3 regions of the Neorhizobium sp. P1_A6 genome follow, and region 1 is predicted to be linked to each of the others. Evidence: predicted binding sites of a transcription regulator. Region 1 holds the regulator's gene; each other region holds the start of a gene.
What was found. Region 1 encodes PhoB, which activates phosphate uptake and scavenging genes when phosphate is short. Its sites were predicted from a motif close to TGTCATNNANCTGTCAT; they were not measured.

Region 1 (9,843 bases):
ATCGGCATAGCCGGTTACGTCACCGGTGCCCGGTATTCAATGGCACTGGTCGGAGGGATTTCCTCCAAACTTCATTCACGGCCCGGATATTACGGTTCTTTTGTCGCTGTCTGGGCGATCCTGCCGGCCGTCGTCATTCTCTTTGTCTGGCTGGTCGCCAGCCCGATCTATATCAGCTCCTCGGTCCGCGGTGCGTTTCCCGAGGAGGTGAAAACCCAATCGCAGGCCGAGCAGGGCCTGAGCTACGGCATGATCACTTCGATCGCCCGAGGCATGAATGCGCTGACCGGCGACGAGATTGCCCGCGTCGAGAATAATCCGGTCGAGCTGCGTGCTGCGCTTGGGGCCAAGGGCGTTCCGCTTGCGGGCGATCCCCAGCCCTTCATGGTCAAGGCCGCCGCTGTCCTGAACAGGATGACCTTCGTCAGCCGCATCCTCATGACGATCGTCGTGCTGGCGGTTTCCATCGGCGGGGCGTTCTTCGCCTATCGTCAGATTGCGCCGCGCTTCCGCGCCCGCAACCGAGTGGAAAAGGTGGTTCTCGGCAGCCTCGTCGTCGCCTCCTCGATCGCCATTCTGACCACGATCGGCATCGTCGCCTCGATGCTGACCGAAGCGGCCCACTTCTTCACCGCTATTCCCGCCTGGGAATTCTTCTTCGGCACGGTATGGGATCCGCGTTTTGCGGCTGCGGGTTCGGGTGGTTCCGAAGGTCAGTTCGGCCTTATTCCGCTGCTGCTCGGTACGCTCTATATCGGTTTCGTTGCGATGCTCTTTGCGGTTCCGATCGGCCTCTTTTCGGCAATCTACATGTCGGAATACGCCTCGCCGAAGGTCCGCTCGGTTGCGAAGCCTTTGCTCGAAGTGCTCGCCGGCATTCCGACCATCGTCTACGGCTTCTTCGCCTTGACGACCGTCGGCCCGTTCCTGCGCGATATCTCCTCGCAGCTGAACGGCCTCGTCACCGGTGACTATGCCAACTTCATCCAGGCACAGAGCGTTCTGACCGCCGGTTTCGTCATGGGCATCATGCTGATCCCCTACGTCTCCTCGCTGTCCGACGATATCATCACGGCAGTGCCGCGTGCCCTGCGTGACGGCTCGCTCGGCCTCGGCGCCACCCGTTCGGAAACCATCAAGAAGGTCGTCCTGCCGGCCGCTCTGCCGGGCATCGTCGGTGCGCTCCTGATGACCGCATCGCGCGCCGTCGGCGAGACCATGATCGTCGTGCTTGCGGCCGGTGTTGCCGCCCGCCTGCAGATCAACCCTTTCGAGCCGATGACGACCGTGACCGTCAAGATCGTCAACCAGCTGACGGGTGACCTCGAGTTCACCTCGCCGCAGACCCTGGTTGCCTTCGCGCTGGGCATCACGCTTTTCGCCATCACGCTTTGCCTCAACATCTACGCGCTTTATATCGTGCGCAAATACCGGGAGCAGTACGAATGACCGATGTGGTTTCTCCCGCCGCCGGCATCTCCAAGGCCAAGTCCGTCCGTCGCGATATCGGCATCAAGCGCCGTTATGCCGCCGAGCGTCGCTTCCGTGCCTATGGCATCGCCGCGCTTTCCTTCGGCATCATCTTCCTGATGCTTCTCCTGTGGTCGGTGGTGGCCAAGGGATACACCGCCTTCCAGCAGACCATGATCACGATGCCGGTCGAGTTCTCGCAGCAGATCATCGACCCGCAGAACGAACGTGCCACCAATCCGCAGAAGCTGATGACGGCCAACTATCCGGTCGTCGCCCGCAACGCTCTCGCCAAGCTGCTCAACGTCAGCGTCGACGACCGTGTCGCCGCCCGCGCGGTCGGCCAGATGCTGTCCGATGGTGTCCGCGTTCAGCTGCGTGACCTGGTCATCGCCAATCCGGCGATCATCGGCACGACTCAGACGGTAAGACTGCTCGCTTCCGGCGATATCGACTCGGCCTACAAGGGCCAGATCGACCTCGACGTCAGCCAGGAAAACCGCAAGATCAACGACCAGCAGCTCGGCTGGATGAAGCAGCTCTCCGACAGCGGAGCCCTTGCCAAGCACTTCAACGGTGGCATTTTCGTCAACGGCGCATCGAGCCGTCCGGAAGCAGCCGGTGTCGGCGTCGCACTCATCGGCTCGTTCTACATGATGCTGATCGTGCTTGTCCTGGCGCTGCCGATCGGCGTCGCCGCTTCGATCTATCTCGAGGAATTTGCCCCGAAGAACAAGTTCACCGATCTGATCGAGGTGAACATCAACAATCTCGCGGCCGTTCCCTCGATCGTCTACGGTCTGCTCGGTCTGGCGGTGTTCGTCAACTTCATGGGCCTGCCGCGCTCGGCCTCCTTCGTTGGTGGTCTGGTGCTCACCCTCATGACGCTGCCGACGATCATCATCGCGACGCGCGCCGCCTTGAAGGCCGTGCCGCCATCGATCCGTGCCGCCGCCCTCGGGCTCGGCGCCTCGAAGATGCAGACGATCTTCCACCATGTCCTGCCGCTTGCCATGCCGGGCATCCTGACCGGCACCATCATCGGCCTGGCTCATGCCCTTGGCGAAACCGCACCGCTACTCCTGATCGGCATGGTGGCATTCGTTGCCAACTATCCGACCACGCCGCTCGACCCGTCGACGGCGCTGCCGGTCCAGATCTACATGTGGGCGAACGAAGCTGAGCGCGCGTTCGTCGAGCGTACCTCGGGAGCAATCATCATCCTGCTCCTGTTTCTCATCCTAATGAATGTTGGCGCAATTCTCTTGCGGCGTCGCTTCGAGCGGCGCTGGTAGAAGGAGTATGACAGTGAATATGATGTCAGAATCGGCAGTAGAAAAGGCGCTGGACCAGAAGATGAGCGATGCTTCCCACAAGATGATCGGTAAGGACGTTTCGGTTTATTACGGCGAAAAGCGTGCGCTTTTCGACGTGAACCTCAACGTCCGCGAAAACACTGTGACGGCTCTCATCGGTCCTTCCGGTTGCGGCAAGTCCACCTTCCTGCGCTGCCTCAACCGCATGAACGACACGATCGAGAATTGCCGCGTCACCGGCAAGATCACCCTCGACACGGACGATATCTACGACAATAACATCGACGTCGTGGAACTTCGCGCCCGCGTCGGCATGGTTTTCCAGAAGCCGAATCCGTTCCCGAAGACCATCTACGAGAACATTTCCTACGGTCCGCGCATCCACGGTCTTTCCAAGAACAAGGCCGACATGGATCAGATCGTCGAGGCGAGCCTGCAGCGCGCCGGCCTCTGGACCGAAGTCAAGGATCGCCTGCATGAATCCGGCACCGGCCTCTCCGGCGGTCAGCAGCAGCGTCTGTGCATCGCCCGCGCGATCGCCGTATCGCCGGAAGTCATCCTCATGGACGAACCCTGCTCGGCTCTCGATCCGATCGCGACCGCCAAGGTCGAAGAACTCATCCATGAACTGCGTGCCAACTACACGATCGTCATCGTGACGCACTCGATGCAGCAGGCTGCCCGCGTCTCGCAGCGCACCGCCATGTTCCATCTCGGCCAGCTCGTCGAGGAGAACGACACCGACAAGATGTTCACCAATCCCGACGACCAGCGCACCCAGGATTACATCATGGGCCGTTTCGGCTGATCCAGCCGACTGTGCCGCCTGAAAATCAATTTTGAGGACTAGAAGATGGCATCGACCCATATCCTGTCGGCTTATGACGACGAACTGAAATACCTGAGCCGCCGTATCTCCGAAATGGGCGGCCTCGCCGAGCAGATGTGCTCGGACGCCGTGCGCGCGCTGGTCAATTCCGACGCCGCACTCGCGCAGAAGGTCATCTCCGACGACGTGATCCTCGATCACGCCGAGCGCGAGATCGGCGACAAGGCGATTATCACGATCGCCCGCCGCCAGCCGGTTGCGGCCGACCTTCGCGAGATCGTCGGTTCGCTGCGCATCGCCTCCGATCTGGAGCGCGTCGGCGACCTTGGCAAGAACACCGCCAAGCGCGTCATCGCGGTTCAGGGCACCGGCGTGCCACGCAAGCTCGCCCGCGGCCTGGAGCATCTCTCCGATCTCGCCCTCGTGCAGCTCAAGGACGTCCTCGACGTCTATTCGACGCGTTCGGCGGAAAAGGCCGAGGCGATCCGCAGCCGCGACGAGGAAATCGACGCGATGTACACCTCGCTGTTCCGCGAGCTCCTCACCTACATGATGGAGGATCCGCGCAATATCACCACCTGCACGCATCTGCTGTTCTGCGCCAAGAACATCGAGCGTATCGGCGACCACGCCACCAACATAGCCGAGACCATCTACTACATGACGACGGGCGCCCAGCCGGAAGGCGATCGTCCGAAGGACGACTCGTCGAATACGCTCGGCGCGATCACCGAATAGAACTGACGGAGCAGGCCAAAAATGCTGCCGAAAATCGCTGTCGTAGAAGACGAAGAAGCGCTGAGCGTGCTTCTTCGCTACAATCTGGAAGCCGAGGGTTATGAGGTCGATACCGTTTTGCGGGGCGACGAAGCCGAAATTCGGCTTCAGGAGCGGGTACCCGACCTTCTGATCCTGGACTGGATGCTGCCCGGCGTTTCAGGCATCGAACTCTGCCGCCGGCTGCGCATGCGCCCGGAAACCGAGCGCCTGCCGATCATCATGCTGACGGCCCGCGGCGAGGAGAGCGAACGTGTTCGCGGCCTCGCCACCGGCGCCGACGACTATGTGGTGAAGCCTTTCTCGACGCCGGAGCTGATGGCCCGCGTCAAGGCGATGCTTCGCCGCGCCCGTCCCGAAGTGCTCTCCAGCGTGCTCCGTTGCGGCGATATCGAACTCGACCGGGAAACTCATCGCGTTCACCGCAAGAGCCGCGAAGTGCGCCTTGGCCCGACCGAGTTCCGCCTGCTGGAATTCCTGATGGCGTCGCCTGGCCGCGTTTTCTCGCGGTCGCAGCTTCTGGACGGCGTTTGGGGTCACGACATCTATGTCGACGAGCGCACCGTCGACGTGCATGTCGGCCGTCTCAGGAAGGCGCTCAACTTCTCCAATATGCAGGATGTCATCCGCACCGTCCGCGGCGCGGGTTATTCAATGGAATCCTGAGAGGCGGCTTTAAGCCGCCTCGGTCTGCCGCTGCCATTCCGGCAGCGGAAAGATCCGGTCGTAGGCCCAGTTGAACACGAAGGCATAGACCACGTAGAAGACCGCGAACGACACGTCCATCGTCAGCGCATGGACGAGGCTGATGCCGAGATACCAGGCGATCAGCGGCAGAAGCGCGATCAGCAGTCCAAGTTCGAACAGCACCGCATGCGCCACGCGTATGGTGGTGTTTTTCTGCGTGCCGCCGGTAAAGCGCTGCATCAGGTGGTCGAAGCCGAGATTGTAGAGATAGTTCCAGCCGGTGGCGATCGTCGCGCTGCCGATGCCGACCACGCCGATATCGGCGGCCGGCATGCCGAAGGCGAAGGAGCCGAGTGGTGTGATGAGAGCGAGCCCGATCAGTTCGAAGCTGATGGCATGGCGGATACGGTCGCGTGTCGAGCGCATGATGACCTCGTGGGGTGCTTTCCGGGCCGTCCCGGAGTTTCTGCCCGAATGGGGGGAGGTCGTCCTCGCTGACCTTCAGATAGGCGCAATGCCGATCGGGAGCAAGGCTTGGCCGGCATATCTGCCATGCACAACAAAAAAAGCGGGCCTTGAGCCCGCCTTCGATTTCGCCCTCGTGTCGCGCCGCCGCTCAGACCCGAGCGGCAACCTTGCGGCGCTCGTTGACCGGCTGGTAGGCGAGCTTTGCGTGGTAACCGCAATAGGGCGATGCATCCGGGGATTCACAGCCGCAGAAGTGGAAGTCTTCCTTGAGCGGGTCGCCGACCGGCCATTTGCAGGTGCGCTCGGTGAGTTCCGTCAATGCAAGGCGGCGGGAGATAGGCACCACCACGTTGGAGGCGGGACGATATTCCATCTCCTGGTAGGGTTCGATCTCGATCTCTTCCTTGACCATCGTCGCGCCGACGGCGCGGGTAACGGTCCGGGTCGTGACCCGCGACGCATAGTTCGGAGCCCGTGGCGCCGATGTCGTGCGCTTGGCAGCCGATGCGCGGCCGGTCGCAACCGTACCGCCGGCTTTCGCCCGGCCCGGCAGGCTGAGACGATGCACCTTGCCGATCACGGCATTTCGGCTTACGCCACCAAGTTGTGCTGCGATCTGGCTGGCACTCAGGCCCTCCGACCACAATCTTTTGAGCTTCTCGACACGCTCGTCTGTCCAGTTCATGCCCGTTCTCCGCCTTTGAACGTTGCTGGCATGCAGAATCCTTCCACCTTTGCTGCGAAAATCATTTCGCAGCACCCACTATATCTATGCTTGAGGTGACTAGTTCCGCCGCATGCAGTCTAGTAATTGATCATTAACCTAGTGTGAGGCTGACTCCGTGGCAAGAGTCGGAGGAATCTGCGGGATTCGATTTCGTGGTTTTCCCCAACTTGCTGTGATGGAGAGTCATTTTTGTCACAGAAGCCAGCACCTGTCGGTTTCCGGTCGAAACACGCGTAAAACGCCGAGCTTTGTTGACATTGACGGCCTAAACCCCGATAGTGTCCCCGCCGCCCAGTGGGCGGCATTTTTGGTTTTTCTGGCCGGTTTTGTCGGCCTTTTTTGACTGCCTAGAGGAGTGATGTCGCCATGGCTGAAGCCGCGCTTTTCGACACGTTTGCCCGGGCTCCGCTGCGTTTTGAACGCGGCGAGGGCGTATGGCTTGTGACGGAAAGTGGAGAGCGATATCTCGACTTCGGCGCGGGCATCGCCGTCAACTCGCTCGGTTACGGCCATCCGCACCTCGTCGGCGCGCTGAAGGCACAGGCCGACAAGGTCTGGCACACATCAAACCTCTTCGAGCAGCCCGGCCAGGAGACGCTGTCGCGCCGCCTCGCCGACAACTCTTTCGCGGATAAGGTGTTCTTCACCAATTCCGGTGCGGAGGCGCTCGAATGCGCCATCAAGACCGCGCGCCGCTACCAGTTCGTGAAGGGCCATCCGGAACGCTTCCACATCGTCACCTTCGAAGGTGCCTTCCACGGCCGGACGCTGGCGACCATCGCTGCCGGCGGCCAGGCGAAATATCTCGAAGGTTTCGGCCCCAAGGTCGAAGGCTTCGATCAGGTACCGTTCGGCGATATGGACGCTCTGAAGGCTGCGATCACCGATGCGACCGCCGCGATCCTCATCGAGCCGATCCAGGGAGAGGGCGGCATCCGGCCGGTTCCAAAGGAATTCCTGGCTGCGCTGCGGCAGATCTGCGACGACAACGGCCTGCTGTTGATCTTCGACGAGGTCCAGACCGGCGTCGGCCGCACCGGCAAACTGTTCGCCTATGAATGGACGGGCGTTTTGCCCGACATCATGGCGCTCGCCAAGGGCATCGGCGGCGGGTTCCCGCTCGGGGCCTGCCTTGCCACGGCGGAAGCCGCCTCCGGTATGACAGCCGGCACCCACGGCACCACCTACGGCGGCAACCCGCTGGCCATGGCGGTCGGCAATGCCGTGCTCGACGTAATCCTGGGTGATGGCTTCCTGGAAAATGTCCGCGACGTCACGTTGGTCTTGCGGCAGGGGCTCGCCAGCCTCAAGGATCGCTTCCCCAACGTCATCGAGGATATCCGCGGCGAAGGTCTGCTGCTCGGCGTGAAGGCAAAGGTGCCGGCGGGCGACTTGGTTGCCGCCATGCGCGGCGAACATATGCTGGCCGTTCCGGCCGGTGACAACGTGGTGCGTCTCCTGCCACCGCTCACAGTCACGGCGGAGGAAGCCCGCGAGGGTCTCTCCCGCATCGAGAAAGCGGCGGAAAAGCTCTCCGCCTCGGAAATGAAGAAATCGGCCTGAGCGGGCAAAAAGGGGGATGCCGTTGTAGGTTTCCCACGTCACAGGGAACATCACATGGCATCTCCCAAGCATTTCCTCGACCTTTCCGCCGTTTCCCCGGCTGATCTGCGTAGCATTCTCGACGACGCGAAGACCCGCAAGCAGGCCACCAAGGCTGGCACGGCGGAAAAGCCGCTGGCGGGCAAGATGCTAGCGATGATCTTTGAAAAACCTTCCACCCGCACCCGCGTATCCTTCGATGTCGGCATGCGCCAACTCGGTGGCGAGACGCTGTTCCTGTCGGGCACCGAAATGCAGCTCGGCCGCGCCGAGACGATCGGCGACACCGCCAAGGTTCTGTCGCGTTACGTCGACGCCATCATGATCCGCACCACGGATCACGCCCGTATGCTGGAGCTTGCCGAACACGCGACCGTACCGGTCATCAATGCCCTGACCGACGACACGCATCCCTGCCAGATCATGGCCGACATCATGACTTTCGAAGAGCATCGCGGACCGATCGCCGGCAAGACGGTTGCCTGGACCGGCGACGGCAACAACGTGCTGCATTCCTTCGTGGAAGGTGCTGCCCGTTTCGGCTATCGGATGAACATGGCTGTGCCGATGGGTTCGGAACCCGCCGACAAGTTCCTCAACTGGGCGCGCAACAACGGTGGCAACATCATGCTTTGCCATGATGCCGAAAAGGCGGTTGCCGGCGCCGATTGCGTCGTCACCGACACCTGGGTTTCGATGAACCAGGAGCACAAGGCGCGCGGCCACAACGTCTTCCAGCCCTTCCAGGTCAATGCCGACCTGATGAAGCGGGCCGACAAGGAGGCGCTGTTCATGCACTGCCTGCCGGCTCATCGCGGCGAGGAAGTCACCGACGAGGTCATCGATGGCCCGCAGTCGGTGGTCTTTGACGAGGCTGAAAACCGTCTCCACGCGCAGAAATCCATTCTCGCCTGGTGCTTCGGCGCGGTCTGAACGCAATGTCCCGGACGGTGCGGATGTGAAGAGCGGCGGCGATCGAACCTTGATTTCCGCCCCGCAATCCCCCATCTGTCGGCTTTCAACAATACGCCGTCTTCTGGACTGGCGTTTCAACACACATCGTCGACGTCTTTTCCTCCGGCCAGCGGTTCCGCTCGGGCTGGCGCTTGTGTAAAGGTTTTTGGGTCGGCGCGAAGGAGCGAAGTCATGGCGGAAGCGACTGTGGAACTCAACGAACTCGACTTTGCCGGAGATGACCGGGTCGTTCCATTTCAGGTGGACGGTCTCGACGTGCGTGGCCGGGCGGTCCAGCTCGGGCCGCTGCTCAACTCCATCCTTAGCCGCCATGATTATCCAGGCCCGGTCGCGCGGCTGCTTGCCGAGGCGATCGTCCTGACTGCTCTGCTCGGCACATCGCTGAAATTCGATGGCAAGTTCACGGTGCAGACCAAGGGCGACGGTCCCGTCGACCTGTTGGTCGCGGATTTCTCGACGCCCGACAGTCTTCGCGCCTACGCTCGATATGACGAGGAAGCTCTGGCCGCCGCCGTCACGGAAGGCAAGACTTCGCCGGCCGACCTCCTGGGGCACGGCGTACTTGCCTTCACCATCGACCAGGGCCGCGGCATGCAGCCCTATCAGGGCATCGTGCCGATGGACGGCTCATCGCTGGAGGAGATCGCCGGCGTCTATTTCCGCCAGTCGGAGCAAATCCCGACCAGGGTGCGCCTCGGCGTTGCCGAGCTCTTCGATCGCGATGCCGATGGTAAGCCGCGTCACAACTGGCGGGCAGGTGGTCTGGTCGCGCAGTTCCTGCCGCAGGCACCCGAGCGCATGCGGCAGCCGGACCTGCATGGCGGCGACGGCGATGAGCGCGATTTCGAATTCACCGAGGACGATTCCTGGGCCGAAGCCCGCACCCTGGTGGAAACGATCGACGCCGACGAGCTGACCGACCCGCGGGTTGCGATCGAGCGTCTGTTGTTCCGCCTTTTCCACGAGCGCGGCGTCCGGGTTTACGCGCCGCA
Region 2 (9,843 bases), on a different contig from region 1:
GGCGAAATCGAGCTTCTTGTCTTCCTCGCTCCATTCGTAGAACGGGAAGTCGACGATCCAGCACATGTCAAAACGGTCGCGGTCGACCAGGTTCAGTTCCTCGCCGGCGCGGGTGCGGGCTTCGCCTGCAAACTTGTAGAACTTGGCCGGATCGCCGGCGACGAAGAAGCAGGCGTCGCCGTCATCGAGGCCGAGTTGGGTGCGGATGGCTTCGGTGCGCTCCTCGCCGATGTTCTTGGCAAGCGGGCCGGCGCCTTCGAGCTTGTCGCCTTCCTTGCGCCAGAAGATGTAGCCGAGGCCCGGCTGGCCGGTCGACTGCGCCCAGGCGTTCATGCGGTCGCAGAAGGCTCTGGAACCGCCAGTCTTGGCCGGGATCGCCCAGACTTCGACCTTCGGGTTCGAAGCGATCATGCCGGCGAACACCTTGAAGCCGGAGCCGGCGAAATGTTCGGTGACGGCCTGCATCTCGATCGGGTTGCGCAGGTCCGGCTTATCGGAGCCGTACTTGCGGATCGCCACGTCGTAGGGAATGCGCGGCCAGTCCTTGGTGACCGGCTTGCCTTCCGCGAACTGTTCGAACACGCCGGTCATCACCGGACCCATCGTGTCCCAGACGTCTTCCTGGGTGACGAAGCTCATTTCGAGGTCGAGCTGGTAGAATTCGCCCGGCAAGCGGTCGGCGCGCGGGTCTTCGTCGCGGAAGCAGGGGGCGATCTGGAAATAACGGTCGAAACCGGCGACCATCAACAGCTGCTTGTATTGCTGCGGCGCCTGCGGCAGGGCGAAGAACTTGCCCTCATGGATGCGGCTCGGCACCAGGAAGTCGCGTGCGCCTTCCGGCGAAGATGCGGTCAGGATCGGCGTCGAATATTCGGCAAAACCGATCTCGCCCATGCGGCGGCGCATGTCGGAGATGATCTGTGTGCGCTTGACGATGTTCCGGTGCAGGGTTTCGCGGCGCAGGTCGAGGAAGCGGTACTTGAGGCGCACGTCTTCCGGATAGTCCGGCTCACCGAACACCGGCAGCGGCAGTTCCTTGGCGGCGGAGAGCACTTCGATCTCCTGGGCGTAGAGTTCGATCTCGCCGGTCGCCATGCCCTTGTTGACGGTGTCTTCCGAGCGCGCCTTGACGAGGCCGTCGATGCGGATCACCCACTCGCCGCGGACGATCTCGGCGGTCTTGAAGGCGGGGCTGTCCGGATCGGCGACGACCTGCGTCATGCCGTAATGGTCGCGAAGGTCGATGAACAGCACGCCGCCGTGATCTCGCACGCGATGCACCCAGCCGGACAGGCGGACGGTCGATCCGACGTCGGACTTCTTGAGGGCGGCACAGGTATGGCTGCGGTAACGGTGCATTTCAGTATCCTGGACTGGTAGGTTTTGCGGTCTTTTGGCGTGCATGGCACGGCCTGCCGGCTTTATGGAAAATCGGCGGGAAAAGCGCATGATGGACATGCTTTGTCAAGGTAGAACCGACCTTGGCCGCAAAACGCCGTGAAGGATCGGGGGGATTCCGGGCGGCAGGTCAGGACGCCGAGGCGGTTCCGAACAGGCCGCGCATCGCCCTCTCCTCCTGGACGATGCGGACGATCAGGATCACCAGATAGACCGGTAGCCCGGTCATAAGCGTGAGCCAGGCATGGAAGATCAGCGCGTAACCGACGAGTTCCGGCAGGATGTTCAGAAAATAGTTCGGATGCCGAAGGTTACGGAAAAGCCAGTGCCGGCTGACCGGATGGTTCCTGGCGATCATGATCTTCACCGTCCAGACAGGGCCGAGCAGCCGGACGATCCAGACAAGCATCGCCAAGGCGGCAACAAAGATCGCGAGGCCGATCGCGGACAGGCCGTCGAATTCGGCGTGCCTTACCCAGCCTTCGCCGAATGCCGCGAGATAGAACAGGCCGTGGGCAAGTGCCAGCAGCCGGGTGTTCAACGCACCATGCTCGACGGCGCCCTCATCGCGCAAAATCCGCTCGTGGCGTTTCGAGACGACGACGCTCGCGATTCGAGCCGCCGCTGCCGCGAGAAAGATGACGATGAGGATGGGACTCATGTTCTGGCGCCTCCGTTTCCCTCCGATTAGGGCAACAGCGGCGGCAAGGCCAGAGCCGGTGAGCTAGTCGGCAGGCTTCAATACCTGCGCGACCTCCCAGACATGCCCCGAAGGATCGGCAAAGGCCGCGGTCCGGCGCCCCCAGGGCCGATCTGTCGGCCCATTCAGCAGGGAGACGCCAAGGTCCCCCAGCCTTGCGCAGACCTCGTCGGCATCGTCTACCCGTATGGTGAGGAGGAAGCTCGCGCCGGTACGGAGCGATGCAACCGGCATCGGCTCGACCAGCTCAGGCGCTTGCGTCACCTGCAGCAGATTGATCATCAGGTTCGAAAATTCAAGAACGGAGGAAACCGCGTCCTCATAGACGATCCTCGGCGAAAAGACCTTTCGATAGAAGGTCCTCGCCTCATCGATATCGTCGACGAAAAGGGTAATGACTTCGAGCGTATCGGGCAGCATGGGCATCCTTTCAGGTCAGACGAACAACGGTGGCACGAAATTGACGTTTGAGGCTGCACCGTTCCGACAGTCGCCGACGAGAAAATTGCAGAAGGCACCGCATTTTGCGGCCTGCCCTCTATAAAATTCGTAGGTGTCGCTTATCGCTGTGCCCCACCGGCCGTTCGGGATATAGAACGGGTAGAACCGCCCAAAACCGTTCCCGATTCCCGCGCAAAGCCCTCCCCCGATGAGCCATATCCGTCCGTTGATCCCCCTCCTCGTCACCGCAGGCATTTTGATCGGCGGCAACGGGTTGCAGGGCACCTATATCGCGCTGCGCGGCTCGGCTGAGGGCTTTTCGCCCTCGACGATCGGCATGATCGGCGCGGGCTACAGCATCGGGTTTGCCTTCGGCTGCATGTACGTGACGCGGCTCTTGCGCCAGATCGGCCATATCCGCACCTTCTCGGCGATGGCCGCGGTGACGGCGTCCGCGTCGATCGGCATGTCGATGATCGTCGACCCGACCTTCTGGTTCGCGATGCGCTTCGTGACCGGCATCGCGGTCGCCAGCCTGTTTGCGACGGTCGAGAGCTGGATCAACGCCAAGGTCACCAACGCCAACCGGGCCCGCACGCTCTCCATCTACCGTTTCGTCGATCTCGGCTCGGTGACGGTGGCGCAATACATCATCCCGACCGTCGGCATCGAAGGCCCCTTCATCTTCAACATCATCACAATCGCGCTGATCCTGTCGCTGGTGCCAATCTCGATCGCCGACAAATCCAGCCCTGCGCCGCCGCAGGCAATCGCCTTCGACCTCAAGGCCGTCTGGCGGATTTCGCCGCTCGCGGTGGTGGGCGTCACCTCGGTCGGCCTGTCGATGGCGGCCTTCCGCAATATCGGGCCGATCTATGCGGCGGAGATCGGCATGAGCATCACCTCGATCGCCACCTTCATGAGCGCCGGCATCATCGGTGGCGTCGTGCTGCAATATCCGCTCGGCATCTATTCCGACCGGCTCGACCGGCGCCGCGTCATCCTGTGGACCACGATCGGCTCGATCATAACCGGCGCCTACCTCTCCTTTGGGGCGGGCACCAGCGAGACCGCCAATATCGTCAGTGTCTTCCTGTTCGGCGCCTTTTCGATGCCGCTCTATTCGCTGTGCTCGGCGCATGGCAACGACTACGCCAAACCGGGAGAGCATGCGCTGGTTTCGGCCGGCCTGCTGTTTTATTGGTCGGTCGGTGCGACGATCGGGCCGCTGCTCGCCTCGATCCTGCTGCAATATTACGGACCCCGCGCCTTTTTCGCCTACACCTCGTTCATTTTCCTGGGCTTCATGATCTTCACGCTGAGGCGGATGCGGGCGCGCGCCTCAGTGCCGCCATCGGAGCGTTCCTGGCGTTTCCGCTCGCTGCTTCGGACGTCTGCCTATTTCAACAGGCTTGCCGGCCCGCCCGAGAAAGACGAGCGCCAGTAAAGGTTAAGCACCGTTCCGTATTGACATATGCGGCCGGAAGGAGAAGGAAGGTTGATCACCCTCACGTGAATGAAACGATGATCCAAACGACCGCCGCACTCGAAGAAGCCTGCATCCAGCTGGCCCAATCGGACTTCATCACCATCGACACCGAGTTCCTCAGGGAAACGACCTTCTGGCCCGAGCTGTGCCTCATCCAGATGGCGAGCCCGACTGTCGAAGTCCTTGTCGATCCGCTCGCCAAGGGCTTGAACCTGAAACCCTTCTTCGAGCTGATGGCCAATCCCGCCGTCACCAAGGTGTTTCACGCCGCCCGCCAGGATATCGAAATCGTCTACCATCTCGGCAATCTGGTGCCGCATCCGATCTTCGATACCCAGGTCGCCGCCATGGTCTGCGGCTTCGGGGATTCGGTCTCCTACGACCAGCTCGTCAGCCGCATCAAGGACGTCCATATCGACAAGTCGTCGCGCTTCACCGACTGGAGCCGCCGGCCGCTTTCCGAAAAGCAGCTCGAATACGCGCTGGCCGACGTTACCCATCTGCGCGACGTCTATCTCTTCCTCAAGACCCAGCTCGAACGGGAAGGCCGGGCGCTGTGGCTGACCGAGGAAATGGCCGTGCTGGAATCGCCCGGCACCTATGACCTGCATCCGGACGACGCCTGGGCGCGCCTCAAGTCGCGCCTGCGCAAGCCGACCGAACTCGCCGTTCTGAAATTTGTCGCTGCCTGGCGCGAGCGCGAAGCGCGCAGCCGCAACGTGCCGCGTTCTCGCGTGCTGAAGGACGATGCGATCTACGAGATCGCCCAGCAGCAGCCGAAGGACGTGGAAGCCATGTCGCGGCTCCGCACCATTCCCAAAGGCTGGGAGCGCTCCGCCTCCGGCGCCGCCATCATCGAAGCGGTCAACGCCGCGCTCGCCCTGCCGAAGACCGAGATGCCGCATGCGCCGAAACATGTGCATGTCCCGGAAGGCACCGCCGCCGCCGTCGAGCTGCTCAAGGTTCTTCTGAAGCTGATCTCCGACAAGCAGGGCGTCGCCGCCAAGATCATCGCCAATACCGACGATCTCGAAAGGATCGCCGCCGAGGGTGAGGCCGCCAATGTCGGCGCCCTTTCCGGCTGGCGCCGCGATCTCTTCGGTGAAACAGCGCTCAAACTGATCAACGGCGGCGTGGCACTGCGCTTCGTCAACAAAAAGGTCGAGGCGGTGGAGCTTTAAGGGTATGCGACGATCGCTTGCCCCAATCTTCGCGACGCTGGGGGCCTGAGCGACTGATGCGCTATCCGACATCGAATGTCCTCATCGCAGTCGTCGTCCTGCTCTCGCTATTGCTCGTCCTCCTCATGGAAGCGCCGGGCCTTGGAGCCTTTTCGCCGCTCTGGGTCCGCCCGATCATCCGGGTGATCTGCACCGCTAACCTGCTCGTCGCCTTGCCGGGCCTGATGACGCCGAAGCACGTCGGCTGGCTGAACTACCTGCTCCTCAGCATCACCGCCTATGTGGTGGCGTCGACCACGCCGATCGCGGCGCTATGGGTTATTCCGAGGACCATGTTCTTCGCCGTCAGGTATGCATTTTCGAGCCTTTGGTGATCTTGTCGACGATCTTTTTCCCGGCCCGGAGTGCAATGCCCACCAGCTTCGCATCCTCCGGCGCAAACTGCGCGAACACCTCGCGGTTGGCCGCGTCATGGCCGGTCGAGAACATTTCCTCGATATAGGCCGATGTCGTCACCTCCCGTTCCAGCGATCGCCGGTGAATGGTGCGCAGCGTCTCCTGGTTGGCGGTCAGCACAACGATCGGCTGGATGCTCATCGGATTATAGACATGACCTGCCGCATCCCGATATGCTTCACCGATGATCGCGGGATTTTGCGCGATGATGCCGCTCGTCAGAAACGCGGTCACGTTGAGCTCCTGCCAGGGGGCGAGGTCATCGCGAAGCACGATCGCGATCTTGGTATCGAACATGAAAAACAACTCCGTCGAAGGTTATGCCAAAGGCCATGCAAGGACCGACGAGATAGCGGCAGCGGATGCGGCCGGTCTTGAACGTTCGTGCAACTCGGGAGCCACAGCCGACGGCAGCGCAAGATGCGCGCCCGACGGCAGCGCAAGCGGCGCTCCTGACGGCATCGTCCAGGCGCCCTCCTCGCGCGGCATCGAGCGGATCGAGGCCCGCTTCCATGGGCTCGGTTTCGAGCCGCATCGCCACGACACCTATGCGATCGGGCTGACGCTTTCCGGCGTGCAGACCTTCCAGTATCGCGGCGCCGCCCGCGCCAGCCTGCCCGGCAACGTCATCGTGCTGCATCCGGACGAGGTGCATGACGGGGCGGCCGGCACCGATGCCGGGCTGCGCTACCGCATGCTCTACCTGCCGCCGGAACGGCTGATCGAGGCGGCAGGCGGTTCGCGCGGCCTGCCCTTCGTGCCGGATCCCATCATAGCGGATGCGGAATTCCAGCAGTGTCTTACCGAAGCCCTGGACGATCTCGAAGCCGAGCCGCAGGACCTGCTGCTCGACGACCTGATCGGCCGCATAGCCACAAGTCTCTGGCACCATGCCGACGGCAAGGGCAGCGTTGCCGGCACGCCGCGGGCACAACAGGCGGTTCTGCGCTGCCGCGATTACCTGCAGGCGAACGCCGACCGGACGGTTTCTTCGGAGGAACTGGAGGAAGTCAGCGGTTTCGATCGCTACACGACCGCAAGGCAGTTCCGAAAGCTTCTCGGCACCAGTCCGCACCGCTATCTCGTCATGCGCCGGCTCGACCGAGCGAAGGTCCTGCTGTCACAAGGCGGCAGCCTGGCGGATATCGCGGCCGATACGGGCTTTGCCGACCAGGCGCATTTCACCCGTCATTTCAAGAAGACGTTCGGCATGACGCCGGGCCGCTGGATGGCGCTTCGCAGGAGCGCCTGAGGCCGCCGGCCTTTGTGAAATTTCAGTCATCAAAGCTTCATCGAAGCGTCAATCTTCCATCACCTCACCGTCATGCACTCACCTTAACCGGTTGGCGTCTTTGACACGCCAACCAACAGGTGATCCCATGACCAAAATTCTGTTCGCCACCGTAGCGCTTGCCGCGCTGATCGGCGGCTCCGCTTCTGCTGACGACAAGGTTTTTCCGGCCAAGCTCACCGGCCAGGCAATCCTCCCCGCCAACACGGTCGTTCCGGCTCCGGCCGATGCGCCGGCGTTCCTCAAGACCTCCGGCAAGTTCACCACCGCCGACCGTAAGCGCACCAACGCCCTCGGCAGCCTGCCGGGCAAGGACGGCGCCCGCATCACCGACGTCAAGCTGCCGCTCGACGGCCAGCCGATCCAGGGCTTTTCCGGCATCAAGACGATGGCTGACGGCACCTTCTGGACGCTGTCGGACAATGGTTTCGGCTCAAAGTTCAACTCGTCCGACTCGATGCTTTTCCTGCACCAGATGAAGTTCGACTGGGCCGCTAACAAGGCTGAAGTCGTCAAGAACGTCTTCCTCTCCGATCCGAACAAGATCGCTCCGTTTCCGATCGTCACCGAAGCCACCGAAACCCGTTACCTGACCGGCGCAGATTTCGACATCGAGTCCGTGCAGCCGGTCGCCGACGGCTTCTGGCTCGGCGACGAATTCGGCCCCTACCTGCTCAAGTTTGATACCCAGGGCCGCCTGACTGACGCCATCGCCACCACCGTCGACGGCAAGCCGGTGCTTTCGCCGGACAACCCGCTCATCCAGCTGCCGGGCAACCCCGCTGCCAAGATGCCGGTCTTCAACTTGAAGCGTTCCGGAGGCTTCGAAGGCCTCGCCATGGCGAAGGATGGCTCCAAGCTCTACGGCCTGCTCGAAGGCCCGCTCTACAAGGACGACGGCCAGGTCGAGCAGGCTGACGGCAAGACCGCCATCCGCGTCATCGAATTCGACGTCGCCTCCAAGAAGTGGACCGGCCGTTCGTGGCTGTATCCGTTCGCCGATAAGGGCGCCGCGATCGGCGATTTCAATATGATCGACGCCTCGACCGCCCTCGTCATCGAGCGCGACAACGGCGCCGGCACCAAGGACAAGGCCTGCGCCGATCCGAAACAGCCGAAGCCGGATTGCTTCGACGTTCCGGCCGAGTTGAAGCGCGTCTACAAGATCGAGTTCAACGACGCCAATGTCGGCAAGGCCGTCCGCAAGATCGGTTATATCGACCTGATGAACATCCAGGACCCGGACAACAAGAAGAAGGCCGGCAACGTCGCGGGCGTCTACGACATGCCGTTCGTGACGATCGAGAATGTCGACGTGACCGACGCCACCCACATCATCATCGGCAACGACAATAACCTGCCCTTCTCGGCAGGCCGCGCCGTCGACAAGGCCGACAACAACGAGTTCAGCGTGCTCGAAGTCGGCGAATTCCTGTCTGCCAAGTAAGCAGCAGGCGTCCCAACAGCGAAGAGCGTCCGGCGAAAGCCGGGCGCTCTTTTTGTTTGGGAGACGGGATAGAGCAATGGCTCACCGGCGACCATTCATCCATTAAATGGCATTATGTTATGCATTTCGCACATCTACAGCAATAAATCGTGTTGAGATAGGATCTCCGTCATTGAAGTGGCGGCATGGGCTGACAGCTCTTGCCGCAACGTGAGCTTGCCTGCGTAGTTCGCAGCCAGTGACTGGAAAGGTTTAAACTCAAAGATGTCCACAAACGAAAAGCCACTTATCGCGATTGTCGGGGCAACGAGCAAACAGGGGCGAAGCGTAGCCGCGGCACTCCTTCGTAGCGAACGGTTCCGTGTCCGCGCTTTAACCCGGAAAAAGGACTCAGCTGCGGCTTTAAGCCTGGAGAAACTTGGCGCCGAAATCGTGACAGTCCCTCTTGAACCTGGCTTTCAGAAGGATCTCATTGCTGCATTCAAGGGCGCGGATGGCGCATTTCTGATGACGCCACCCATCGCCCCACCGCAGACAACCGAGGCTCCTCTCGGCCGTGAACTGGCGGATGCCGCAGTTGAGGCAGGCGTGGGGCATATTGTTTTCAGCACCCTTGAGAATGTCGACAAGATCTCCGGCGGGACGAAGTATGCCCCGCACTTTACCGATAAGGCGTGCGTTGCAGACTACATTCGTGGCCTGCCGATCTCTCATTCCTTCATAATGCCGGCATTCTTTTACACGAACCTTCTCGAATATTATGTGCCGCGCTTGGAGGGGGATACTCTGCTCTTGCCGGTTTATCTTCCTGAGGATTTCCCGGCGCCTTTTGTCGATCCGCTCACGGCGACAGGACCGGTTGTCCTCGACATTTTTTCAGATTCCGGGCGTTACAATGGGAAAACTCTGCCGATCGTTGGCGATATCATTTCTCCGCGCGAGATGATCGAAACTTTTCAGCGCGTGACCGGCCTTAAAGCTGAGTATCGAAACGCGTTCACCAGGGATGGCCTTCTGCAATATTTTCCGGAGTTTGCCGCTAACGAACTTCTCGTGCGAGAGATTCTGGGGATGGTCGAGTACGCTGTCGAATACGGTTATTTCGGCAAAGAGCATGATCTCGAATGGAGCCGTCGTCTGAACCCCGACACGCTCAACTGGGAGCAGTATCTGCGGACGACGGGGTGGCGTGGCTATAGGCGATCTTTCGGCCTCTAGTTCACGATGGCCGGATTCCCGGTACTTCAGAAACCTTGGCGACAAGAAAGTCGGCGAGAAGCCGGACGCGTGCAATGGCTGCACGCTCTGGAACGATCAGCAAGCTCACCGGGACCGGTGGAGGACGATAGTCCCCAAGCACGATCTCGAGCTGACCGTCGTCCAGAAGATCGTGGACCAGCCAGAGATGTGCAGGACCAATGCCGCGTCCGGCGGCAAAGG
Region 3 (9,843 bases), on a different contig from region 1:
CCGAGGGATCGATGCGCTGGTCGATGGCTATGGAATTCATCTCTATCCGGGACGCAAGGACGATGCGGCGCTGACACGCTATGTCAGAAAGCTTCTCAACTTCTGCCGGCCTGAAGGTCAAGGCAAGCCGTGCTGGGTGACCGAATGGGGCATTGCCAACACCGCACTTTCCTGCCCGGTCGACGATCGCCCACGGGAAGTGGCGGTTCGTGCGGTGCGCCGCAGCTTTGAACAGCTGATGGATGAAGGAAGGCTGAGAGCGGCCTTCTATTATGACTGGGACACCCAACCGGTCTATAGCGTCTGGCGCTGCGGCGCCTTAAGCCCTGCCGGCGTCGCGGCCACGAAAACGGGTAACGGCGACGCGAGGTAGGAAAATCCATGACCTCAAGATCGGAAAGGCTGGATATGCGCGGCAGACGCTAGGGTTTCCCGCTCAAGAAAACCGCTCCCGGAACAGGGGCGAGCCGGCTTCCTCCTCCGCGATGGCGGCTCGGTTGGCAGCCTCGCGCAGCGCCTGAAAGTCGGTTTGGTGCTCGACCCTGGTGCCGCCAAGCCGCACCGTCACCGATATCTGCCGCTCCTGTCCGGCTGTGAACGTGGTTTCCCTTACCTGCATGCGGATACGCTCGCAGATCTTGCTGGCATTTTCCGTTGACGTGCCGGGCAGATAGATGCCGAGTTCGTCCGAGGCAAGGCGGGCGACGAGATCACCAAAACGCACGGAAGAATATACGATCCGGACCATCGATTGAAGCAGTGTATCAGCCCATTGTGGACCGTAACGGCGATCGATCGCATCGAAATCATCAATCCTGAGAACGAGCAAGACACCATCGGAGCTTTCCGTGCTGCTTATGCGTCTGCGTTCTATCGCATGCTCGACCGAATTCGCAAATTCGCCGGCGCGCATCGTGCCTGTGACCGGGGCACGACCGAGCGCCTGCCGAAGCTCTTCTTGGGTATCACGAAGCGCTTCGTTACGCAGATAAAGCGCCAATTGAAGCGGAAATGTAACAGCGGCCGATATCAACGCCACGGCTGTCAGTTCTACCCAGAACGGACGTTGGGGAACAAGCAGGCTCAACACCCAAACAATCGCGATCGCTCCAATCGCAGCCGCGAGGGTGCGGAGCATTGCCGTCTTGATATGCGGTATGATTAAAGCTTGGCGAAAACGGGAATACAGGGTCATCGGTTGGCGGAGCTTTTGTGGTGGTCTCTATCTTTGAGATATTCCGTGAAATACCGGGTGAATAAATCCTATGGTATTTTAACAGGGTGCGAAGAATTTGATCGCCACGATCAACCGGATCACTAGCCTGGGAGGCCTATCGCCGATGCCGTTGGCGCAGAGCCGGCATTGGTTCAGATTTTCTTGATGCCGCCAGTTTCCTAGATGGATGGCATCCGCTGCTGTTCGTCGGCCTTTGCATGGTAGAGCGCTTCCAAGGCGCTTTGCGCCCTCAGAAGCTCGTCAGTATGGGTCTGCGTGATGCTTGATACAAGGGCTGCGACGAGCTCGCGCCTGCGCTTCACGAGGTTTTCGATTGCCGCTTCTACCGCATCCAGGTGCTCCTGGGCCATGATATTCTCCTGTGATGGAATGCCGTCAGCCAGGGGCACCTTTGATCGGCTTGGCAGCCGCGCCGCCGCAAATTCGAACGATTTGGTCAGTTCAGCGCGACAGTGACCGGCTCATGGCCGCTCTGTCCAGACCTTTCGCGCAGCATCTGTTTTCGCCATGCATTAGGAGCAATTCCGTACAGGCGGCGGAAACTGTGGGTGAGGTGCGCCTGGTCGGTCATGCCGCATTCCAGGGCGATCTGGCAGAGCGGCTCGTTGGTGTCGGTCATCATCCGGCAGGCCGTTTCCATGCGCATGCGGGTGACGTATTTGTGCGGTGTCTCGCCAAGGCTTGCCTTGAAGGCGCGCTGGAAGTGGCCGCTGCTGAGGTTGCAGAGAGTTGCCAGGGCCTCGATGCGGATTGTCGAGCGGAGATACATGTCGACATAGGTCTGCACGTTGCGCATCTGCCAGGGAGTGAGGCCGCCGGCGGCGATCTGGCGGAGCGCCGGATCGGATCCGGAGTGATCCGGATCGCCCATGGGCGGCCTGGTGACAAGTCCTTCAAGGTCGATCTCGGACGCCCAAAACCTTGAAACGTCGTCGCGCCTTGTCGAGGGGGGGGCGGACTGGGCCTTCGCGGGCTGTGGGGAGTGCATCCTTAAGTCTCCTTCACTCTCAGTGTGCTTGATCTCGGGTCGGCGCGACGTCGAAGGGAGGCAAATGGGAGGATGCCCCTCGGCTCGTATCGATGATCGGAATTTTAACGCCGAGGCAGGCGGTGAGACTATTGAACAAGGGGACTGTTCCCCCTATCCAAAGGTATGACCGGGACGCACGGAAATTGTCTTGCCACCTTCGGAAGCCTGCGTGTCTGCCCCGCACCACATCAAAAAAGCTCCGGGTCGATGGTTCCGGAGCTGTTGCTTTCTTTGTCAGTCGGTGAAGTCCCGGCGGCGCCGCTTCAGTCGAAGAATGCCCGTCGTCTTCGATGAGATAACGCTGGTCTGGAGGCCTGACGGCGGAGGAGAGACCGACTGGTTCCGCAATAACCGGCGTTTCGCGTCAGCGGCGCAAAAGCGGGAGCAACTGGTCGCCCTGCCGCTTGATCTCCTGGAGATAAGGCGTGTCGGAGAGCACGAAATGGGTGATGCCGAGATCCTCGTATCTGCGCAGCGAACGGGCGACGTCTTGCGCTGAACCAACGAGCCAGGTGGTGCCGGCGCCACCGCCGCCGAATTTCCCGGGTGCGGTGTAAAGGTTGTCGTCGAGGACATCGCCGCGCTCGTGCAGTTCGAGCAGCCGGCGCTGGCCAACGGCGACCGGCTTTCCGTGGTCGTTCCAGTTGCCGGCCTTGCCCTTGGCCATCTCGGCGACCTTCGCCTCGGCATCTGCCCAGGCCTGTTCGGTCGTGTCGCGGACGAGGGTGGTGATCCGCAATCCGAATTGAAGCGGAGGAAGGTCGCGGTCGAACTGCCTGCTCAGTGCCTTCAGCCGTTCGATCCTCTCCCCCACGCCGTCGAGCGGTTCACCCCAGAAAAGCTGGATATCGGCTTCCGTCGCGGCCACCCGTTCGGCGGCTTCCGAAGCGCCGCCGAAATAGAGTTTCGGGTGCCTGCGGTCGCCGCGGGGTTGGAGGCGAGGCTCGATCGTGGAACCGGTGACCCGGAAATGCTCGCCCCTGAACGTAACGTTTTCTTCGGTCCACAGCCGGCGGACCAGCCGCATGAATTCCTTGGTACGCGCATAACGATGCGCCTGATCGCCCTCGCTGTCGCCATAGGCGGCGAGGTTATCCTGGCCCGAGACGATGTTGACCCGCACTCGACCGCCGCTCAGGTGGTCGAGCGTGGCCGCGGCGGAGGCGAAATTGGCCGGCCGCCAATAACCCGGGCGGATGGCGACCAGCGGCTCGAAGGTGGTGGTACGGGCGGCAAGGGCGGTTGCGATGGTGAACGTATCCGGCCGGCCCCAGCCGGTGCCGACGAGCGCGCCTTTCCAGCCGTGCTCCTCCAGCGCCTTGGCATGGCTGGTCAGCGTCTCCAGGCTGTTGTGGTTCTCGGCGGAGGAATCGCCGCGATGGCCGGCTTTGACATCGTTCGGGATATACCAAAGGAACTCGGAATTGCTGCTCATGTTATCGACCTGCATCTTTAATGACTGAAATAGGGAAATGAGTGGAAGGCAGCGTGGCGCACGCCGGCCGGGGTCCGAGAGGTTCCGTCAGACGACGATCGGGTTGAGGGCGCCGTCCATCCCGATCACGACGCCGGTGACGTAGCTTGCCTTCGGCGAACTCAGGAAGGTGACGACGTTGGCGATCTCGTCAGGCGTCGCCATACGGCCGAGGGGGATGCGCTGGACCAGCTTTTCGAGCGCCGCCTGCTCGCTGATGCCGTGGAGTGCCGCCTCTGCCCGAAGGCCCTCGGTTACCCGTTCCGTTTCGGTATTGCCGGGATTGATGCCGATGATCCGCAATCCGCTGGCGGCATAGGCGTTCGCAAGGCCGACGGTCGCCAGCATCAGCGCCGCATTGGCGGCCCCGCCCGGAAGGTGGATCGGTGATGCGACCTTGCCGCCGCCGCCGATGACATTGACGATCACGCCCGCCCGGCGGGCAGCCATCCGTTTGACCACGGGGTCTATGACGTTGATGTAGGAGAAATATTTGGCGTCCATCGCGGCCCGCCAGTGGGCCGGGCTGAGGTCCTGGGGCGGCGTGCGTCGCGCAGCGCCCGCGCAGTTGACGAGAATGTCCAGCGCTCCCACGTCGGCTTCGATCTTGTCGACGAGCGACAGCGCCTCGTTTTCCGATATCAGATCGGCCGCAAAGCCGATCGCGCCGGGCAGTTTTGCCAGAGCCGCATCGATATTCGCCTGGGAACGCGAACAGATGACGACGCGCGCGCCTTCGGACAGGAGAGATTGGGCGCAGGCGAGGCCGATGCCCTTCGAGCCGCCCGTGATCAATGCCGTCTTGCCGTTCAAATCGAGTTGCATGGTGCGCCACTTTCCTCAAAATCCAGGGGAGAGGCTAGGCTCCCGAGGATATCGGAACAAGCAAAAGGCAACTGCCGTGATCCCGGTTACGGGGAAACGGTTCCTTAGTTAGCTGTCCAGGGAGGCAACTCTTCCATGCGGCGCACCTGGGCGCAATTTGCGGGGGCGCTGATGTCTGCTGGAGCCGATCCGGGCTCCGCCATTCCTACCCTCTGATGATTTCCTCATAAGCCATGGCGGCCTGCAGCAGTGTTTCGTCGCAATTGGCATTGGCCGACAGGAGGAAGCCGACCGGCATGCCGGCGTCGCCGGTGCCGCACGGGATGGAGACGCCGCACCAGTCGAGGAAGTTGCCGAAGCCGGTATTGCGCAGCGTCCTGCCGTTCGTGGCGAAGAACAGCTCATCGTCCTTTTCCAGTGGCGCGATCGGCGGGGCGACATGGGCGACCGATGGCATGGCGACCAAGCAGTCGCCGACCAGTGCCTCGGTTTCGGCAATCATCCGGGCGCGGTTTTCGACGATGGCAATATAGTCGGACAGGCTGGTCTTTTCTCCGAGGCGGGTGCGGGCGACCACCCGGTGGTCCATCTCCTCGGCATCCGGTCCCGACAGCTTCTCGCGATGCAGGGCGAAGGCTTCGGCGGTCACCATCGGACCGTATTTGACCATGAGCTTCGGGAGTTCGTCGAAGGTCGGGAAGGCGAAGCGGGTGATCCTGGCTCCGGCCTTTGCAAGGCGCTCGATCGCCGCTTCGAAGGCGGCCACCACGCCCGGCTCGGCGCCGTCGAGGACGATATTGGTCGGGATCACGATATCGAGCGGTCGGGCCGGTTGGCGGGCCGTCTGCGGTGCTGCGAGCCCGCGCATGGCGGCATCCACCCAGACCGCATCCTGCACCGTGCGGCAGAGCGGGCCGAGCGAATCGAGGCTGGTCGCCAGCGGATAGACGCCGTTCATCGCATAACGGCCGCGGGTCGCCTTGTAACCGACGATGCCGTTGAAACCAGCCGGGATACGGATCGAACCGCCGGTATCGGTGCCCATCGCGACAGGCACGAGGCCGGCTGCGACCGCGACGCCGGAACCGGAGGAGGAGCCACCGGGAATGCGCGGCGCATCCTTGCCATGCGGATTGTGTGGCGTGCCGTAATGCGGGTTGATGCCGATGCCGGAAAAGGCGAATTCGCTCATGTTGGTGCGGCCGACCGCGACCATGCCGGCCTGTTTCAGCAGATCGACGATCGCTGCGTCCTTCGTCGCAGGCGCGGCCTTCTTCAGCACTTTCGAGCCGGCGGTGGTCGGCAGGCCCTCGATGTCGAAGAGGTCCTTCCAGGCGATCGGAATGCCATCGAGCAGGCCGAGCGAGCGGCCTTCCTTAAGGCGCTTGGAGGAGCCTTGCGCTTCCGCGAGGGCGCGGTCCTCAAGAAGCGAGATGAACACGGCCTTGTCGGGATAGGCCTTGATACCTGAGAGGACCGATTCCGTGACCTCGATCGGATCGACCTTGCCCATCTGGATGAGCGCGGAAAGCTCGGCGATCGACATCGCTCCAAAGGTTTTCGTCACGGCTGTCATTCTCCCCATTGCGTTACTGGCGGCCCACAGATGTATCGGATATTTTGGCGATGGGTAGAGGATTTATCGGCTCGCCGGGTGGTATGGAACCTCCCGCACATCCGCGAAGTTCAGTGAGTCCACCGCGTCAGCGGGACATCGGGAAGGATCAGCCCATGAGAAATATCATCGCCATAACCGGTCTCGTGATCGCGCTTGCCGGCTGCAGCACGGACGGCGGCGGAACCACCGGAGCAATCGACATCGGGCCGGGCATCCGGCCGATCCCCGGCAGCATCACCTATCGTGGCCAGCCGCGCACCAAGCTCACCAAGTCGCCGATCGGCAGCGTCGTGCCGCACGAGTTCCGCAACGAACTCGGCCAGCGGGTCGAGGAAAATTACATCATCCAGCCGGACCGCAGCCTGAAGCTGGTCAGCCGGCGGGTGTTTCGCGATCCGTTCGGGTTGGACGATTGATGAACTTCAACCGGAAATCGCCGCCCAGGCACGTTCCGTGGCGACCGGTTCGTCGGTGGTGATCTGATCCGGCTTCAGCGCCATCAGGGCGGAGAAGCTGCGGGCTTCTGCCTCGTCGAAACCGGCGTCCGGGTTCTTGAGGTTGAAGGTCCATGCATCCACCAGCCTGCCGGCATCGTGGCAGAGGCCGATCAGGTCGAGCCCGTCCTTGGCGGCCTGCAGCACCAGCGGCCAGTGCAGATAGATGGTGTCCGGCTCGGTCGGGCCGGCGATATCGGCGCGCAGATCGGTTTCGACGGCCTTCAGGCCCTGATGGCGATAGATCTCCATGAGCTTGCCGGTCGGGTCGATGCCACGCTTCAGGCCCGGCAGTCTCTGCTTGATGGCGACGACAAGATCGAGATCGGCGCCGCTGACGATGATCGAGGAGCCGGCATTGCCGAAATGATCGGCGAGATGATTCATGCCGCGTCGGCCGATCGCCTCAAGGTCGTCCTTCATGTCGAACTGCAGCAGGGCGTCCGGATGCGCTGTTTGAAGCATCGTCGCCAGATCCTCGCTGAGGATCGGCGGATGGCCGCCCTGCAGAAGCGACAGGCCGCGGATAGTTTCGGGCAAAGCATCACGGATGAGGCCGTGGCCGGTGGTTTCACCGTCGAGCTCCTCGTCGTGCAGCACGACGAAGCCGCCATCGGCGCGGACGCGCAGGTCGAGTTCGGTCGATGCTCCAAGGCGAAAACCTTCCACCATGACGCGCGCGGAAAACAGCGGGTCCTTGAAGCTGCGGCGCAGGCGATGCCACTTCAACCGGGTGAAATGACCCTGATGGGCGATGCCGAGGCCTGAAAATTCTGAAGCCATGAAATTCCGTCTAAGGTGAAGGGCAACGATTCGATCGACGCCAGACTATTGTTTTGGAGCTGCCTGCCATAGATCGATGACAGAAGTTTCGTGCCGAGCCTCAAAAGCCGAGATTGTGCCCGGCAGGGAACGACTTGTTATAAAGGTCTGCCGGATAACTATCCGGAAAACACATTTTGTCTCCTGTCACGAAAGGCAGATTTCCATGTCCCATGACGCGAACTGGGCGCCTCTTCCTCCCTATAGCACCGGCCCGCGCGGCCGTTGCCCGCGTTGCGGCCAGGGGCATCTGTTCAACGGGTTCCTGTCGATGCGTCCGGCCTGCGAGGTCTGCGGCCTCGATTATTCCTTCGCTGATCCCGGAGACGGTCCCGCCTTTTTCGTGATGTGCTTCGGCTGCATTCCGAGCATTGCGCTTGCTGTCTGGATCGAGACCAGTTTCCAGCCGCCATTCTGGGTGCATCTGCTGATCTCGCTTCCTTTCCTGCTCATCACCTGCCTTGCGCCGATGCGGCCGCTGAAGGGTTGGCTGGTCGCGAGCCAGTATTTTTACAAGGCAGGCCCCGGCAAGGTCGACCGGGAGCCATCATCGCCCGTTGACGGCGAGAACGGCGGCTGACCGACGGAAGGACTTCGGGGCTCGCGTTAAAACCGAGCCGGAAGATGAGGAACAATCTTCTCTGCAAACCATTCGGCAGGTGACAGTTCAAGGAGCCTGCAATGTCCGATGCCGATGAAATCGAAATGGAAACGCGCCGAAGGTCGCTCGCGGTCGAGGGAGCGATGCTCATGCTGATCGACGGCCTCGCCGCCCGGGGCACCATCTCGGCAGACGAGGCGGAGGACATGTTGCAAATCCTGTCGAAGAGCTCGGATTTTTCGGCGGCGCGGGCTGCAAGCTCGCTGCGGATCGTCAATCAGCTGAAACGCCTGCGGCGGGGCGACGGAGCAATCACCCCTGGGGCGTGAGCCGAAAGGTGGGGTCGCGTCGCATTTTCTCTTTTTTGATTGTGCATTTTGATTGGGAACAACTCCAGACGAGGCCAGTTGGGGCGATCAGTTCGCGACCTCGACAACAAGGAAGATTTTGATGGCCCAGTATCCCACTCCGCCGTTTCCCGAACAGCAGCAGCCGATGCCGGGCTTTACCGGGCGCATGGATCCGGTTCCGGATCACGGTGAACTCTCCTACCGCGGTTCCGGCCGGCTGGCCGGCAAGAAGGCGGTGATCACCGGCGGTGACAGCGGCATCGGTCGGGCCGTGGCGATCGCTTATGCCCGCGAGGGCGCCGATCTCTTGATTTCCTACCTGGACGAAGACGAGGATGCCGAGGATACCAAACGCTTGGTCGAGGAGGCCGGGCGCAAGGCGGTCCTGGTGCCGGGCGATATCAAGACCGCGGCGCATTGCCGGGCGATCATCGACAAGGCGGTCCAGGAGTTCGGAGGGATCGATATCCTCGTCAACAACGCTGCCCATCAGGCGACGTTTTCCGACATCGGCGACATCAGCGACGAGGAATGGGAACTGACCTTCCAGGTCAACATCCATGCGATGTTCTATCTCACCAAGGCGACGGTTCCCTACATGAAGCCGGGTAGCGCCATCATCAACACGGCCTCGATCAATTCCGACAGTCCGAGCCCGACGCTGCTCGCCTATGCGACCACCAAGGGCGCGATTCAGAATTTCACGGCAGGTCTCGCACAGCTGCTGGCCGAAAAGGGCATACGCGCCAATGCGGTCGCGCCCGGGCCGATCTGGACGCCGCTGATCCCCTCCACCATGCCGGAAGACCGGGTGAAGGAATTCGGCAAGCAGGTGCCGATGAAACGTCCCGGCCAGCCGGCCGAGCTTGCGACGGCGTATGTCATGCTCGCCGACCCGCTCTCCAGCTACGTTTCCGGCACGACGATCGCCGTCACCGGCGGCAAGCCCATCCTGTAGTTAAGCTCTCCTCCCACGACAACAGCGGCGGCGTGGGCTCACGCCGCCGTTCATGTTTGGCGGGTACATTTTCTCAGGTGCGGCGGCCGACTTCCCGTGCCAGATCCTCGAAACAGAACTTGGTGCCTTGCTCGTTCGCTTCGTTTGCCAGAAGCAGCAGCCGGATCGGAAATGCGATCGCCTTCTGATGGGACGTCGAGACTGCGAGCGGCTTGTCGTCGGCAAGCACGGTGCGTTCGGCCGCCTGCAGGGCGCTCTGAATGTCGGCATGGGAGACGACACCCTTTTCGACCAGAAGCCGGTTGATCGCGGCAACGGCGAGATAGAGGCCTTCGAGCTGCGGATTGGCGGTGTTCATGTCTCTGTCCTTTGCGTGGAAGACGGAACCGAGGTGGCGGCATTTTCATCGATCAGCCGCGCTCCGCGCTGCTGGG

Region 2: a site for PhoB is predicted at 6,942-6,958, ahead of AC1D3C_RS24085 (esterase-like activity of phytase family protein). Genes of this name have one in related genera too.
Region 3: a site for PhoB is predicted at 7,527-7,543, ahead of AC1D3C_RS13035 (glycerophosphodiester phosphodiesterase). Genes of this name have one in related genera too.

Annotation. Positions count from the first base shown of each region.
Region 1 is NZ_JBFTZM010000009.1:190,797-200,639, forward strand. Features, by position in the region: gene pstC (phosphate ABC transporter permease subunit PstC) at 1-1,449, shown strand, start outside; gene pstA (phosphate ABC transporter permease PstA) at 1,446-2,765, shown strand; gene pstB (phosphate ABC transporter ATP-binding protein PstB) at 2,779-3,594, shown strand; gene phoU (phosphate signaling complex protein PhoU) at 3,640-4,353, shown strand; gene phoB (phosphate regulon transcriptional regulator PhoB) at 4,375-5,058, shown strand; gene AC1D3C_RS19330 (PACE efflux transporter) at 5,068-5,505, opposite strand; gene AC1D3C_RS19335 (GcrA family cell cycle regulator) at 5,696-6,232, opposite strand; gene AC1D3C_RS19340 (acetylornithine transaminase) at 6,641-7,837, shown strand; gene argF (ornithine carbamoyltransferase) at 7,892-8,809, shown strand; gene AC1D3C_RS19350 (Hsp33 family molecular chaperone) at 9,023-9,843, shown strand, end outside.
Region 2 is NZ_JBFTZM010000014.1:76,541-86,383, reverse strand. Features, by position in the region: gene aspS (aspartate--tRNA ligase) at 1-1,359, opposite strand, end outside; gene AC1D3C_RS24120 (isoprenylcysteine carboxyl methyltransferase family protein) at 1,529-2,059, opposite strand; gene AC1D3C_RS24115 (VOC family protein) at 2,123-2,524, opposite strand; gene AC1D3C_RS24110 (MFS transporter) at 2,748-3,986, shown strand; gene rnd (ribonuclease D) at 4,064-5,209, shown strand; gene AC1D3C_RS24100 (hypothetical protein) at 5,266-5,583, shown strand; gene AC1D3C_RS24095 (DUF2000 family protein) at 5,555-5,962, opposite strand; gene AC1D3C_RS24090 (AraC family transcriptional regulator) at 5,961-6,917, shown strand; gene AC1D3C_RS24085 (esterase-like activity of phytase family protein) at 7,045-8,403, shown strand; gene AC1D3C_RS24080 (NmrA/HSCARG family protein) at 8,668-9,621, shown strand; gene AC1D3C_RS24075 (LysR family transcriptional regulator) at 9,623-9,843, opposite strand, start outside.
Region 3 is NZ_JBFTZM010000005.1:271,253-281,095, forward strand. Features, by position in the region: gene AC1D3C_RS12995 (glycoside hydrolase) at 1-373, shown strand, start outside; gene AC1D3C_RS13000 (GGDEF domain-containing protein) at 437-1,195, opposite strand; gene AC1D3C_RS13005 (hypothetical protein) at 1,396-1,587, opposite strand; gene AC1D3C_RS13010 (helix-turn-helix domain-containing protein) at 1,674-2,225, opposite strand; gene AC1D3C_RS13015 (LLM class flavin-dependent oxidoreductase) at 2,632-3,702, opposite strand; gene AC1D3C_RS13020 (SDR family oxidoreductase) at 3,790-4,566, opposite strand; gene AC1D3C_RS13025 (amidase) at 4,772-6,133, opposite strand; gene AC1D3C_RS13030 (hypothetical protein) at 6,298-6,600, shown strand; gene AC1D3C_RS13035 (glycerophosphodiester phosphodiesterase) at 6,607-7,461, opposite strand; gene AC1D3C_RS13040 (DUF983 domain-containing protein) at 7,667-8,080, shown strand; gene AC1D3C_RS13045 (hypothetical protein) at 8,182-8,430, shown strand; gene AC1D3C_RS13050 (SDR family oxidoreductase) at 8,552-9,409, shown strand; gene AC1D3C_RS13055 (hypothetical protein) at 9,483-9,767, opposite strand; gene AC1D3C_RS13060 (NAD(P)/FAD-dependent oxidoreductase) at 9,764-9,843, opposite strand, start outside.